Regions from separate parts of the Massilia sp. X63 genome, predicted to be linked through region 3. Evidence: predicted binding sites of a transcription regulator. Region 3 holds the regulator's gene; each other region holds the start of a gene.
The links. The regulator sigma-54, encoded in region 3, starts transcription at its own class of promoters, with help from an activator protein. The targets are predictions, from matches to a motif close to TGGCANGNAANCTGCTTT.

Region 1 (4,280 bases), on a different contig from region 3:
CTTCAGGTACTGGCGCAGCGCCGGGTTCTCGAGCGTCTGCACGCTGTCGTGCAGCAGCGGCTTGCCGTCGTAGCGGCCATCCGCCACGTCCTTCAGGAACAGCTCGATCTCTTCGTTCGGGATCACGTAGCCGATGTTCTGGGCGCCGGCCGCCATCGAGAAGGCCAGGCCGATCATCTTGTCGCCCGCGATCACCGGGCCACCGCTGTTGCCCGGGTTGATCGGCGCGTCGATCTGGATGCGCAGGCCCGAGCTGAACGATCCGTAGCCGACGAACTCCACGCGCGAGACGATGCCGCGGGTGGTCGACAGCGAGTTGCCGCCGACCGGATAGCCGTAGGCGAACACCGCCTCGCGCACGTCCGGCAGCACCGCCGCGCGCTGCACCGGCGGGCGCTTGTCGAAGAAGGAAGGATCGTCCAGCTCCAGCACCGCCAGGTCGAGGCCGCGCGCCAGCGCGATCACCCTGGCCGGCACCTTGTCACCCGACTGGCTGGCCTGCACCTCGACCTGGCTGGCGTAGCCGACCACGTGGGCATTGGTCAGGATGCGCTTGCCCTCGATGATGACGCCCGAGCCGGTCACGTCGCTCGGCGAGGCCTTGGTCCAGGGCTTGTACGGGTCCGGACGGCGCACGGTGGCGAAGATCTTGACCACCGAGTTCTCGATCGCCGGCAGGGCAGGGGCGGTGGTGGCAGACGGCGTGGACACGGCCGGCGACGGCGGGGTGGCGGGCGTTGGCGCTGGGGGCGGGGTGGTGTCCTGTGCGTGGACGAGGCCGGCCAGGGCGAATGCCACGGCGGCGGCGAGGCGTGCGGTTTTCATGGGTTCCTTCGGTGGCTCAAACGGGTCGACTGGACCAAATGGCAAGAATATACACGCTCGCCGCCGAAGGAAATACACCAATCTTCACCGGGGAGGGGCAGCCATCGTGCTGCCGGCCTCCCGGTGGCGCTTCACTGTTTCACGAACTTGAGCGTCATGCGGTCGCTCTCGCCGATCGCCATGTACTTCTCGCGGTCCTGGTCCTTGTTGGACAGCACCGGCGGCAGGGTCCACACGCCTTTTTCGTGGTTGGCGGTGTCCTTCGGGTTGGCGTTCACCTCGGATTTGCCGGCCAGCTTGAAGCCCGCGCTCTCCACGGTCTTGATGACCCAGGCTTCGTGCACGTAGCCGCTCGAGGCCTTGGCGTCCTGCGTCATCGAGGCCGGCAGGCGGTGGTCGACGATGCCCAGCACGCCGCCCGGTTTCAGCACCTTGTGGATTTCCTTGAAGGTGGTCTTCAGCGCGTCGTCGCCCTGGCCGACCCAGTTGTGCAGGTTGCGGAAGGTGAGCACCATGTCGACGCTGTTCGGCGCCGCGATCTGGTAGGTGGCCGGCGGTTCGAACACGGCCGGGACCACCTTGCCGTAGACCGCCGGATTCGCATCGAACTTCTGCTTGAGCGCCATGCCGCCGCGCTTCTCGGGCACGAAGGCCTGGCCTGCGGCGATCAGCTTGCCGTCCTGGCGCAGGTAGGGCGCCAGGATCTCGGTGTACCAGCCGCCGCCCGGCACCAGCTCGACCACCGTCATGTTCGGCTTGATGCCGAAGAAGGTGAGGGTTTCGTACGGGTGGCGCGCCGCATCGCGCGCCTTGTTGGCGGCGCTGCGGTGTTCGCCCGCGATGGCGGCTTTCAGTGCGTCGTCGGCCAATGCAGTGCCGGCGGCCGAAGCGAGGCCGGTGGCCAGCATCGCGGCCAGGATCAGTCGTTTCATCGGTTCGAGGTCTCCAAGTGATTGTGCGCGGCCGGGCGGGACGCCGCCGCCGCGCTGATGATCGGCCACCCTTGCCGGACAGTCAAGCCTTCCTCGTATATGCATGTTCGCCTTCGTAAAGATGTCCGCGCGAGTGTCCGCCGCGGACGCCCGGACAGCTGCGCGGACACTCCCTGCGGACACCGGACACCCGTCGAATCATGCATTTAAAAGATGCTTTGATCTGGCACAACAATTGCCTATTCAAAATGTCGAGTTACTGCTAAGGTTGACAAGTTTGCCGAGGGGCGCCGTCCCCGGTAAAGACCCATCCCTCCGCGGTAAATACAAGAGCGGACCGCACGCCAAGGCGGGACCGCTGCCCAGAAGTAGGTTGATTTCAGGAGACATTATGGAACGCCGTACCTTTCTCAATTTCAGCAGCCTGGCGCTCGCCTCCACGCTCGTCCCCTTCACCCGCGCGATCGCCGCTGACGAACTGCTCAGCTCCATGCCCACGGCCGCCAAGAAGGCGCTGGCCGACGTCGCGCTGAACGCCGCCACCAAGGCCGGCGCCAGCTACGCCGACGTGCGCATCGGCCGCTACCTGAACCAGTTCATCACCACCCGCGACCTGAACGTCGAGAACGTGGCCAATACCGAGTCGGCCGGGGTCGGCGTGCGCGTGATCGCCAACGGCGCCTACGGCTTCGCCGCCACCTCGGACATGTCGAACGACGGCATCGCCAACGCGGCACGCCAGGCGGTCGCCATCGCCAAGGCCAACGCCAAGCTGCAGTCCGAACCGGTGCGTCTTGCACCGGTGAAGGGCGTCGGCGAGGTCTCGTGGGCCACGCCGATCAAGAAGGACTGGCGCGCGGTGCCGATCAAGGAGAAAGCGGACCTGCTGATCGCCGCCAACAAGGCCGGCATGGAAGGCGGCGCGACCTTCATGAATTCGATGCTGTTCCAGGTGAACCAGCAGAAGTACTTCGCGTCCACCGACGGCTCCTACATCGAGCAGGACGTGCACCGCCTGTGGGCTCCCTTCCAGGCCACCGCCGTGGACAAGACCACCGGCAAGTTCCGTTCGCGTTCCGGCCTCGGCGCGCCGGTGGGCATGGGCTACGAATACCTGGACGCGCGCCCCGAGCACAAGCTCAAGGCCGCGGGCGGCGTCGCCACCCTGTACACCGGCTCCTACGACATCATCGAGGATGCGCGCGCCGCCGGCCGCGACGCCAAGGCCAAGCTGACCGCCAAGTCGGTCACCCCGGGCAAGTACGACCTGATGCTGTCGCCGGAACACCTGTGGCTGACCATCCACGAGAACGTCGGCCACCCGACCGAACTGGATCGCGTGCTCGGCTACGAAGCCAACTACGCCGGCACCAGCTTCGCCACCCTCGACAAGTGGGAATCGAAGAAATTCAAGTACGGTAACCAGATCGTCAACCTGTTCGCCGACAAGACCACCCCGGGCTCGCTCGGCTGCGTGGGCTACGACGACGAAGGCGTCAGGACCAAGAAGTGGGACATCATCAAGGACGGCATCCTGGTCAACTACCAGGCCACCCGCGACCAGGCCCACATCATCGGCGAAAAGGAATCGCACGGCTGCTCGTACGCCGACAGCTGGAACTCGGTGCAGTTCCAGCGCATGCCGAACGTCTCGCTGGCCGCCGGCAAGAAGAAGCTGACCCCGGACGAGATGGTCAAGGACATCAAGAAGGGCATCTACATCGTCGGCGACGGCTCGTTCTCGATCGACCAGCAGCGCTACAACTTCCAGTTCGGCGGCCAGCTGTTCTACGAAATCAAGGACGGCAAGATCGGCCCGATGCTGGAAGACGTGGCCTACCAGGCCAACACCCAGGAATTCTGGAACGCCTGCACCGCCATCTGCGACGAGCGCGACTGGCGCATGGGCGGCTCCTTCTTCGACGGCAAAGGCCAGCCGCCGCAGATCAGCATCGTCTCGCACGGTTCGTCGACCGCGCGCTTCAACGGCATCAACGTGATCAACACCGCTCGCAAGATCGGCTGAGGCAGGGGACAACCATGAGCATCCTTACCCAGGACCAGACCAAGCGCATCACCGACCGCGTGCTGTCGCTCTCGAAGGCCGACGAGTGCATCGTCAACGTCGAAGGCGCCCGCATCGGCAACATCCGCTTCGCCCGCAACGCCGTGTCCACCGCCGGCCTGGCCGACGACACCCGCATCACGGTGCAGGTCGCCTTCGGCAAGCGCCAGGGCACCGCCACCATCAACGAGTTCGACGACAAGTCGCTGGAAAAGGCCGTGCGCCGCGCCGAGGACCTGGCGCGCCTGGCGCCGGAGAATCCGGAATTCATGCCCGCGATCGCCAAGACCGCCTACAAGCCGTCCGAGACCTTCGTCGCAGGCACCGCCGCCATCGACCCCGAGTTTCGCGCCCAGGCCGCCGCCTACGCGATGGAAGCCTGCCGCAAGAAGGGCCTGGTGTCGGCCGGCTTCTTCACCGACCGCGAGACCTTCGAGACCGTCGCCAACTCGAACGGC
Region 2 (4,280 bases), on a different contig from region 3:
CGACAACCCGGCCTGGGACACCAAAGGCGTGTATTCGCCGGACGGCCGCACCCTCGCCTACCTCGCGATGGCCCGCCCCGGCTTCGAGGCCGACCGCTACCAGGTAATGCTGATGGACGTGGCCACCGGCCAGAAGCGCAAGCTGGCCGCCGACTGGGACCGCTCGGCCGGCAGCCTGCAATGGCGCGCCGACGGCAAGGCCCTGGTCGTCGATGCCGAAGACGTCGGCCAGCACCGCCTGTTCTCGATTGACGTCGCCACCGGCAAGGTCACGCCGCTGACCGACAAGGGCGCGGTCGGCGCCTTCGACCTGCGCGGCGATACCCTGGTCTACACCCAGGCCAACCTGGCCTCGGGCGCGCAGCTGTTTTCCATGAAGCTGGGCGGCCAGCCGACGCAGCTGACGAAGCTGAATGCCGAGCGCCTGGCCGACGTGCGCTTCGGCCAGTACGAGCAGTTCAGCTTTGCCGGCGCCAATGGCGAGACCGTATACGGCCACGTGATGAAGCCCTGGAATGCCGAGCCGGGCAAGAAATACCCGATCGCCTTCATTGTGCACGGTGGGCCGCAGGGCAGCTTCGGTAACAGCTGGAGCTACCGCTGGAACCCGCAGGTGTACGCCGGCGCCGGCTACGCGGCCGTGTTCATCGATTTCCACGGCTCGACCGGTTACGGCCAGAAGTTCACCGATTCGATCAGCGGCGACTGGGGCGGCAAGCCCCTGGTGGACCTGCAGAAGGGCCTGGACGCCGCGGTAAAGAAATTCCCGTGGCTCGACCGCGAACGCAGCTGCGCACTGGGCGCGTCCTACGGCGGCTACATGATGAACTGGATCGCGGGGAACTGGAACGACGGTTTCCGCTGCCTGGTGAACCACGACGGCGTGTTCGACAGCCGCGGCATGGCCTATTCGACCGAAGAGCAATGGTTCACCGACTGGGAAAACGGCGGCGCCTACTTCGCGGTGCCGAACAACCACGAGCGCTTCAATCCGGTGCACCACGTGAACAAGTGGAAGACGCCGATGCTGGTGATCCAGGGCGACCTGGACTTCCGCATCCCGACGGCGCAGGCCCTGTCGACCTTCACCGTGCTGCAGCGCAAGGGCATCGACAGCCAACTGCTGGTGTTCCCGGACGAGAACCACTGGGTGCTCAAGCCGGCCAACTCGCTGCAGTGGCACCACACGGTGATCAACTGGCTGGATCGTTATCTGAAACGGTAAGCCAGGTGCTGCCGAGGCAGCATTTTTCACGCTACAAAAACAAAGAGACCGCCGAGGCGGTCTCTTTTTACTACGGATGTACCTTGATTACTGTGCCTGGGTGCAGCCGGCCGGGACAAACTTTTCATCTGCGAGGCCCGTCGTCACGCAGTGGTAGGTACCTGCGGTGGTGCGGTGCAGTGCGATGGTAGGCGTAGCACCGTCGGCAGCCAGACGGCCCGGGTTCTTGACGGTGCAGGTCAGCACTGCGGTATCATCGCCCGGAGCGGCAGCGACGTTCTCGCAGTTGGTGGTGTCCGCACCCAGACCCGACTTGGTCAGGTACTCTTCCTCAGTAGAAGCGGTTCCCTCTACAACAGCCAGTTCGTAGCCAGTCTTGCCGGCAGCAACTTCACCATAAGCAGCACCTGCTTTGGTCTTGGCGATGTAGTCCTGGTAAGCCGGGATTGCCACGGCAGCCAGGATACCGATGATCGCGACGACGATCATCAGTTCGATCAGGGTGAAGCCGCCTTGTGCTTTTTTGGCTTGCATTTGCTTGATGTTCATTTCTGTCTCTCCAGGGTGGTGTTTCGGGAAATTGGGTTACTGCTTGTTGCCACGCTTTCTTATATGCAAGCGGTGTGCCAGCCCGAAAAATACTGATTTTATTATTCTGGAGATAACAAAACGCCGTGCCGGCGCAAGTTTTGGCTTGAGGACTGACAAAATTTGTCACTCGGGCTCAACAATTTTTGTCAGTCGGACAGTTTGCGTAACGCAATTTGTCATGCTGGAGGCAATCCAGGCTGGCATGCAAGCTCGGGCGAAAAAAACGGAGAGCTTAAGCTCCCCGTTTTGGTCGACCGTGAGATCGTCAGATTACAGCATGGCCTTCAGCAGGCGTGCCATTTCCGACGGGTTCTTGGTGACGGTGATGCCGCAGGCTTCCATGATTTCCAGCTTGGCTTGCGCGGTGTCGGCGCCGCCCGAGATCAGCGCGCCGGCGTGGCCCATGCGCTTGCCCGGAGGCGCGGTGACGCCAGCGATGAAGCCGACGACCGGCTTCTTCATGTTTTCCTTGATCCAGTAAGCAGCGTTCGCCTCGTCCGGGCCGCCGATCTCGCCGATCATGATGACTGCGTCGGTGTCCGGATCGTCGTTGAACATGCGCATCACGTCGATGTGCTTCAGACCGTTGATCGGGTCGCCGCCGATGCCGACTGCCGACGACTGGCCCAGGCCCAGCGCGGTCAGCTGGCCGACTGCTTCATAGGTCAGGGTGCCCGAGCGCGAGACGACGCCGATGCGGCCCTTGCGGTGGATGTGACCCGGCATGATGCCGATCTTGATCTCGTCCGGGGTGATCAGGCCTGGGCAGTTCGGTCCCAGCAGCAGGGTCTTCGAACCGGCCTTGGCCATGCGGTCCTTGACTTCCATCATGTCACGGACAGGGATGCCTTCGGTGATGCAGATTGCCAGGTCCAGTTCGGCTTCGACAGCTTCCCAGATGGCGGCGGCTGCGCCTGCCGGCGGAACGTAGATCACCGACACGGTGGCGCCGGTTTCGGCCTTGGCTTCCTTGACCGATGCGTAGATCGGGATGCCTTCGAAGTCTTCGCCGGCTTTCTTCGGGTTCACGCCAGCCACGAAGGCTTCACGGCCGTTCGCGTAGTCACGGCACATGCGGGTGTGGAACTGGCCGGTCTTGCCGGTGATACCTTGGGTGATGACTTTGGTGTCTTTGTTGATCAGAATCGACATTTTTATTTCCTTCGCGAATTAGGCTTGGCCAGCGGCAGCGGCAACGACCTGCTTCGCTGCGTCTTCCATGGTGTCTGCGGAGATGATCGGCAGGCCCGAATCAGCCAGCATCTTCTTGCCCAGGTCTTCGTTGGTGCCCTTCATGCGGACGACCAGCGGCACCTGCAGCGAGACAGCTTTCGATGCGGTGATGACGCCTTCGGCGATCACGTCGCAGCGCATGATGCCGCCGAAGATGTTGACCAGGATGGCTTTCAGGCCCGGGTTCTTCAGCATGATCTTGAATGCTTCGGTAACCTTTTCTGCGGTTGCACCGCCGCCCACGTCCAGGAAGTTGGCCGGCTCGCCGCCGAACAGCTTGATGGTATCCATGGTGGCCATGGCCAGGCCGGCGCCGTTCACCAGGCAGCCGATGTTGCCGTCGAGCGAGATGTAAGCCAGGTCGAACTTCGATGCTTCGACTTCAGCCGGATCTTCTTCGTCCAGGTCGCGGTAGGCGACGATTTCCGGATGACGGAACAGGGCGTTCGAATCGAAGTTGAACTTGGCGTCCAGGGCGATGACCTTGCCCGAACCGGTCAGGATCAGCGGGTTGATTTCGGCCAGCGAGGCGTCGGTTTCCCAGTAGGCTTTGTACAGGCCTTGCAGGTTGGTGCGGGCGTCGACGATCGACGCTTCCGGCACGCCGATCTTGCGGGCGACGTCGTCTGCCTGCTCATCGGTCAGGCCGACCGACGGTTCGATCACGACGTTGTGGATCTTTTCCGGGTTGCTGTGCGCGACTTCTTCGATGTCCATGCCGCCTTCCGACGAGGCCATCAGCACGACCTTCTGGGTGACGCGGTCGGTGACCAGCGACACGTACAGTTCTTTCTTGATGTCGGCGCCTTCTTCGATCAGCAGGCGACGGACTTTCTGGCCTTCCGGGCCGGTCTGGTGGGTCACCAGCTGCATGCCCATGATCTGGTCGGCGTATTCCTTGACCTGTTCCAGCGACTTGGCGACCTTGACGCCGCCGCCTTTACCACGGCCACCGGCGTGGATCTGTGCCTTGACGACCCAGACCGGACCGCCCAGCTCTTCAGCTGCCTTGACGGCCTCTTCCACCGTCATGCACGGAATGCCGCGCGGAACGGTCACTCCGAATTTTCGGAGGATCTCTTTGCCCTGATACTCATGGATTTTCATGCTGGCTTCCCTTCTTTTCTATGTACTGATGAGAAATACGGTTGAATTAACGTAAAACAACGGATGACAAACATCGAATCCTAACCCGACACGGCTTTGATCGACCAGCGGGGATAGTAGGTGG
Region 3 (4,280 bases):
TTCGACGTGCGCGCCATCCCGAATCCCTATTACGACCTGGCGCTGCGCCCGCTCACGGGCAAGGACGCTCCGGTGATCGCCTTCCTCGACGCCCAGCCGAGCGCTGCCGAAATGCTGGAAGACATCCGCGCCTTCGTGGAGAAATGGCTGCCCTCGTTCAAGACCGACAACCGGTCCTACCTGACGGTGGCGGTGGGCTGCACCGGCGGCCAGCACCGCTCGGTGTACATGGCGGAGCGGCTGGGGGCCTATTTCGGGGCCACCGAACGCGTGATCGTGCGCCATCGCGAGCAGCCGAAGCACGCGTCGGCGTGAGTTGAGCGCGCGGCCGGCGAAGCCGGCCAGCCTGGCTAGGACAGATGCCGCAGCGGGTGCGCATACTCCGGCCACACCGGCTCGAAGAAGCGCGCCACCATCGACGGCAGAACCTCCTCCAGCGTCGCCGGATTCCACTTCGGCGCATTGTCCTTGTCGATCACCAGCGCGCGCACGCCTTCCAGCACTTCGCCGTGCTCGAAATTGCGGCGCACCAGGTTGCGCTCCATGCGCAGGCAGTCCGCCACGTCCAGCGCAGCGCCGCGCAGCAACAGCTCGCGGGTCACGCACATCATCAGCGGCGAACGCTGGCGCATCGCCTTCAGCGCCTTCTGCGCGAACGGGTTCTCGTCGCGCGCCAGCGAGGCCATGATCGCGGCCACCGAGGCGGCGCCGAAATGCGCGTCGATCACGCCGCGCTGCGCCTGCAGCTCGCTCGATCCCAGCTGCGCCGCATACTGCGCCGCGTAGCTGCGGATCGCCGCCGGCAGGTCCGCCCCCGGGGTCGACTCGACCAGCGCGTTCAGGCCGGCCAGCGCCGCGGACGGCACGAACACGTCGGCCAGCCCCACGTAGAGCGCGTCGGCCGCGCCGATGGTCAGGCCGGTCAGGCCCAGGTACTGGCCCAGCTGGCCCGGCGCGTGCGACAGGAAGTGGCTGCCGCCCACGTCCGGGAACAGGCCGATGTTCACCTCGGGCATGGCCATCTTGGTGCGCTCGGTCACGATGCGCAGGCCGCAATCCGGACCGCCCTGGGCGATGCCCATGCCGCCGCCCATCACCACGCCGTCCATCAGCGCGATGTACGGCTTCGGATAGAAATGGATCAGGTGGTTCAGCGCGTATTCTTCGGTAAAGAAGTCTTCCAGCAGGGCACTGCCGCCCATCGGGCCCACATGGCCCATCTCATGGAAGAAGCGGATGTCGCCGCCCGCGCACAGGGCTTTTTCGCTGGTGCTGGTGATGACCACAGCGTCGATGCCGGCATCGTCTTTCCAGCGCAGCAGGATGGCGGTCAGGGAACGCACCATGTCGAGCGAGAGGGAATTCAGGGCCTTCGGCCGGTCGAGCGTGATGACGCCGGTGCGATTGGCCACGCGGGTCAGGACGTAGTCGGTCATGATGGTGTTCTGTGGTCGAAAAGACATGCATTCTACAGAACTCCGGCGTAAAACCGGAAGCGCAGAAAAGTAACAGCGCCGTACAGATGCAAAAAGGGCGCCCCCTTAGACGCCCTTGCTGTTGTGCTACGGCTGGTTCGCAAACAACGCGTTACGCAGCGGCAGCTTCTCCGTTGTCCGGAAGGCGCTTGTGCGCCACGTGATTATGGTTTTGCAACATGGATTTGTGTTTCAGAACCTGTCTGTCCAGCCTGTCCATCAGCGTGTCGATCGCCGCGTAGAGGTCTTGCGCGGCACTGGCCACATGCAGGACCTTGCCCGATACCTGGAGATTGATCTCGGCTTTCTGCCGCTTTTCTTTTTCGGTAAGGTTATCGATGGCGAGGAACACGTGGGTGTCGATCACGTGGTCGAAATGGCGGGTGATGCGCTCGAGCTTATTCTGAACGTATTCACGGATGGCGGGGGTGACTTCGAGATGGTGGCCGCTGATTGTGAGGTTCATACACACTCCTTTGAGATGTCGCGCTGCCCGCGCCACAAGGCAAGTGTGGGCAGTGCAGATTACAAGGATTTGCGGAGGCTGACGGGCGGAATCTTGAGCGCTTCACGGTACTTGGCAACCGTCCGGCGCGCAATGACCATACCTTGTTCCCCGAGCATCTCCGCGATCTTGCTGTCGGATAAAGGGTTCCTAGGGTCTTCTGCTCCTGTCAATTGCGCAATGAGCGCGCGGATCGCCGTCGAGGAGGCTTCTCCCCCCGCTTCGGTGGCGACATGGCTTCCGAAGAAGTACTTCAGCTCGAACATGCCGTGCGGGGTCAGCATGTATTTCTGCGTTGTGACACGGGAAATTGTGCTCTCGTGTAGGCCTAGTGTATCAGCTATCTCACGTAACACAAGGGGGCGCATGGCAACCGCACCGTGGCTGAAAAAGTTACGCTGGCGCTCGACAATTGCCTCGGCAACGCGCAGGATCGTATCGAAACGCTGGCGCATGTTCTTGATCAGCCACTTGGCTTCCTGCAGCTGCGCGCCCATCTGGCTTTCGCTCCTGCCCTGCTTGAGCAGGTTGGCGTACAGGGCGTTCACGCGCAGCTTCGGCATCACCTCCGGGTTGAGCGCTACCTGCCAGCCGTCCTTGGCGCGGCGCACGATCACGTCCGGCACCACGTAGTCCGACACGCCCCCACCGAAGGCGGCGCCGGGATGCGGGTTGCACTGGCGGACCACGGCCTGCACCTCGCGCAGGTCTTCGTCGTCGCAGTCGAGCGCCTTTTTCAGCTTGGTGTATTCGCGCTGCGCGAACCAGGTGAGATAGCCCTCGACGATCTTCAGCGCCAGGCGCCGCGTCACCAGGGGCACGCCCGGCATGCGGCGGATCTGCAGCGCCAGGCATTCGGCCGCGCTGCGTGCGCCGACGCCGATCGGGTCCAGGCTCTGCACCAACGCCAGCGCGCAGCGCAGCTCGTCCATCTCGATCTCGAGTTCGGCCGGCAGGCGCGCGTGGATCTCGTCGAGCGGTTCTTCCAGGTAGCCGTTGTCGTCGAGCGCGTCGATCACCAGTTCGGCCAGCGCGCGGTCGCGCGTGCCGCAGCCGGTCAGGCGGATCTGCTCCGCCAGGTGTTCGCGCAGCGTGATGCCTTCGGCTTCCAGCTGCGGACGGCCGTCTTCGTCGTCGCTGCCGCGCGCGCCGCCGCCATCCATGCCCCAGTCGCCCTCGGCCTCGCCGTGTGCGCTGTCGGCGCCGTGGGCGCCGTCATCGACGCCCTCGGCCTCCGGCTTGGCGCCTTCCTGCGGCTCCTGCCCCGGCTGCGGCTGCGGCGCCTCGCCATTGGCCGGCGCGTTGTTGATCGCGCCGTCGGCCAGCAGCCGCACCGAGCGGTCGAGCGGGTCGTCGAGCCGTTCCAGCAAGGGGTTGTCGGACAGGATCTGCTCGATCTCCTGGTGCAGTTCGAGCGTGGACAGCTGCAGCAGCCGGATCGACTGCTGCAGTTGCGGCGTGAGCGCCAGGTGCTGCGAAGTGCGAAGCTGGAGAGACTGTTTCATGCCCGATGCTCTTGATTACATCCTGAAATGCTCGCCGAGATACACGCGCCGTACGGATTCGTTGGCGATGATGTCGTCGGGGCGGCCGGAGGCCAGCACGGCGCCCTGGTTGATGATGTAGGCGCGGTCGCAGATGCCGAGCGTCTCGCGCACGTTGTGGTCGGTGATCAGGACCCCGATGTTGCGCTCCTTCAGGAAGCGCACGATGCGCTGGATCTCGATCACCGCGATCGGGTCGACGCCGGCGAAGGGTTCGTCCAGCAGCACGAAGCGCGGATTGGTCGCGAGCGCGCGCGCGATCTCCACGCGCCGGCGCTCGCCGCCCGACAGCGACAGCGCCGGGTTCTCGCGCAGCTTCTCGATCTGCAGTTCGGCCAGCAGCGTGTCGAGGCGCTCGTTGATCTGGTCCTTGGACAGCGGCTTGCCGTCCACGCGCTGCAGTTCCAGCACGGCGCGGATGTTCTCCTCCACCGTCAGCTTGCGGAACACCGAGGCTTCCTGCGGCAGGTAGGACAGGCCCAGCACCGCACGCCGGTGGATCGGCAGGCTCGAGATGTCGGTGCCGTTGATGTCGATGCTGCCGGCGTCCGACGGCACCAGGCCCACGATCATGTAGAACGAGGTGGTCTTGCCGGCGCCGTTGGGGCCCAGCAGGCCGACCACTTCGCCGCATTCCACCTGCAGCGACACGTCGCGCACCACCAGGCGCTTGCCGTAGCTCTTCTGCAGGCCCTTGACGATCAGGGTGCTGCAGCCTTCGCGCGCCAGTGTCGTCGTGCTTGCGCTCATCGCTTC

Region 1: AB3347_RS22805 (TldD/PmbA family protein) is a predicted target of sigma-54. The motif match lies at 1,982-1,999, and genes of this name have one in related genera.
Region 2: AB3347_RS06090 (pilin) is a predicted target of sigma-54. The motif match lies at 1,837-1,854, and genes of this name have one in related genera.

What each region holds. Positions count from the first base shown of each region.
Region 1 covers NZ_JBFTEF010000016.1:65,440-69,719, forward strand. The annotation lists gene AB3347_RS22795 (trypsin-like peptidase domain-containing protein) at 1-825, opposite strand, end outside; gene AB3347_RS22800 (class I SAM-dependent methyltransferase) at 957-1,757, opposite strand; gene AB3347_RS22805 (TldD/PmbA family protein) at 2,149-3,783, shown strand; gene AB3347_RS22810 (TldD/PmbA family protein) at 3,798-4,280, shown strand, end outside.
Region 2 covers NZ_JBFTEF010000002.1:441,740-446,019, forward strand. The annotation lists gene AB3347_RS06085 (prolyl oligopeptidase family serine peptidase) at 1-1,225, shown strand, start outside; gene AB3347_RS06090 (pilin) at 1,313-1,774, opposite strand; gene sucD (succinate--CoA ligase subunit alpha) at 2,087-2,968, opposite strand; gene sucC (ADP-forming succinate--CoA ligase subunit beta) at 2,987-4,156, opposite strand; gene AB3347_RS06105 (DUF2889 domain-containing protein) at 4,237-4,280, opposite strand, start outside.
Region 3 covers NZ_JBFTEF010000011.1:100,441-104,720, forward strand. The annotation lists gene rapZ (RNase adapter RapZ) at 1-315, shown strand, start outside; gene AB3347_RS19780 (enoyl-CoA hydratase/isomerase family protein) at 351-1,436, opposite strand; gene raiA (ribosome-associated translation inhibitor RaiA) at 1,588-1,941, opposite strand; gene AB3347_RS19790 (RNA polymerase factor sigma-54) at 2,001-3,485, opposite strand; gene lptB (LPS export ABC transporter ATP-binding protein) at 3,501-4,280, opposite strand, start outside.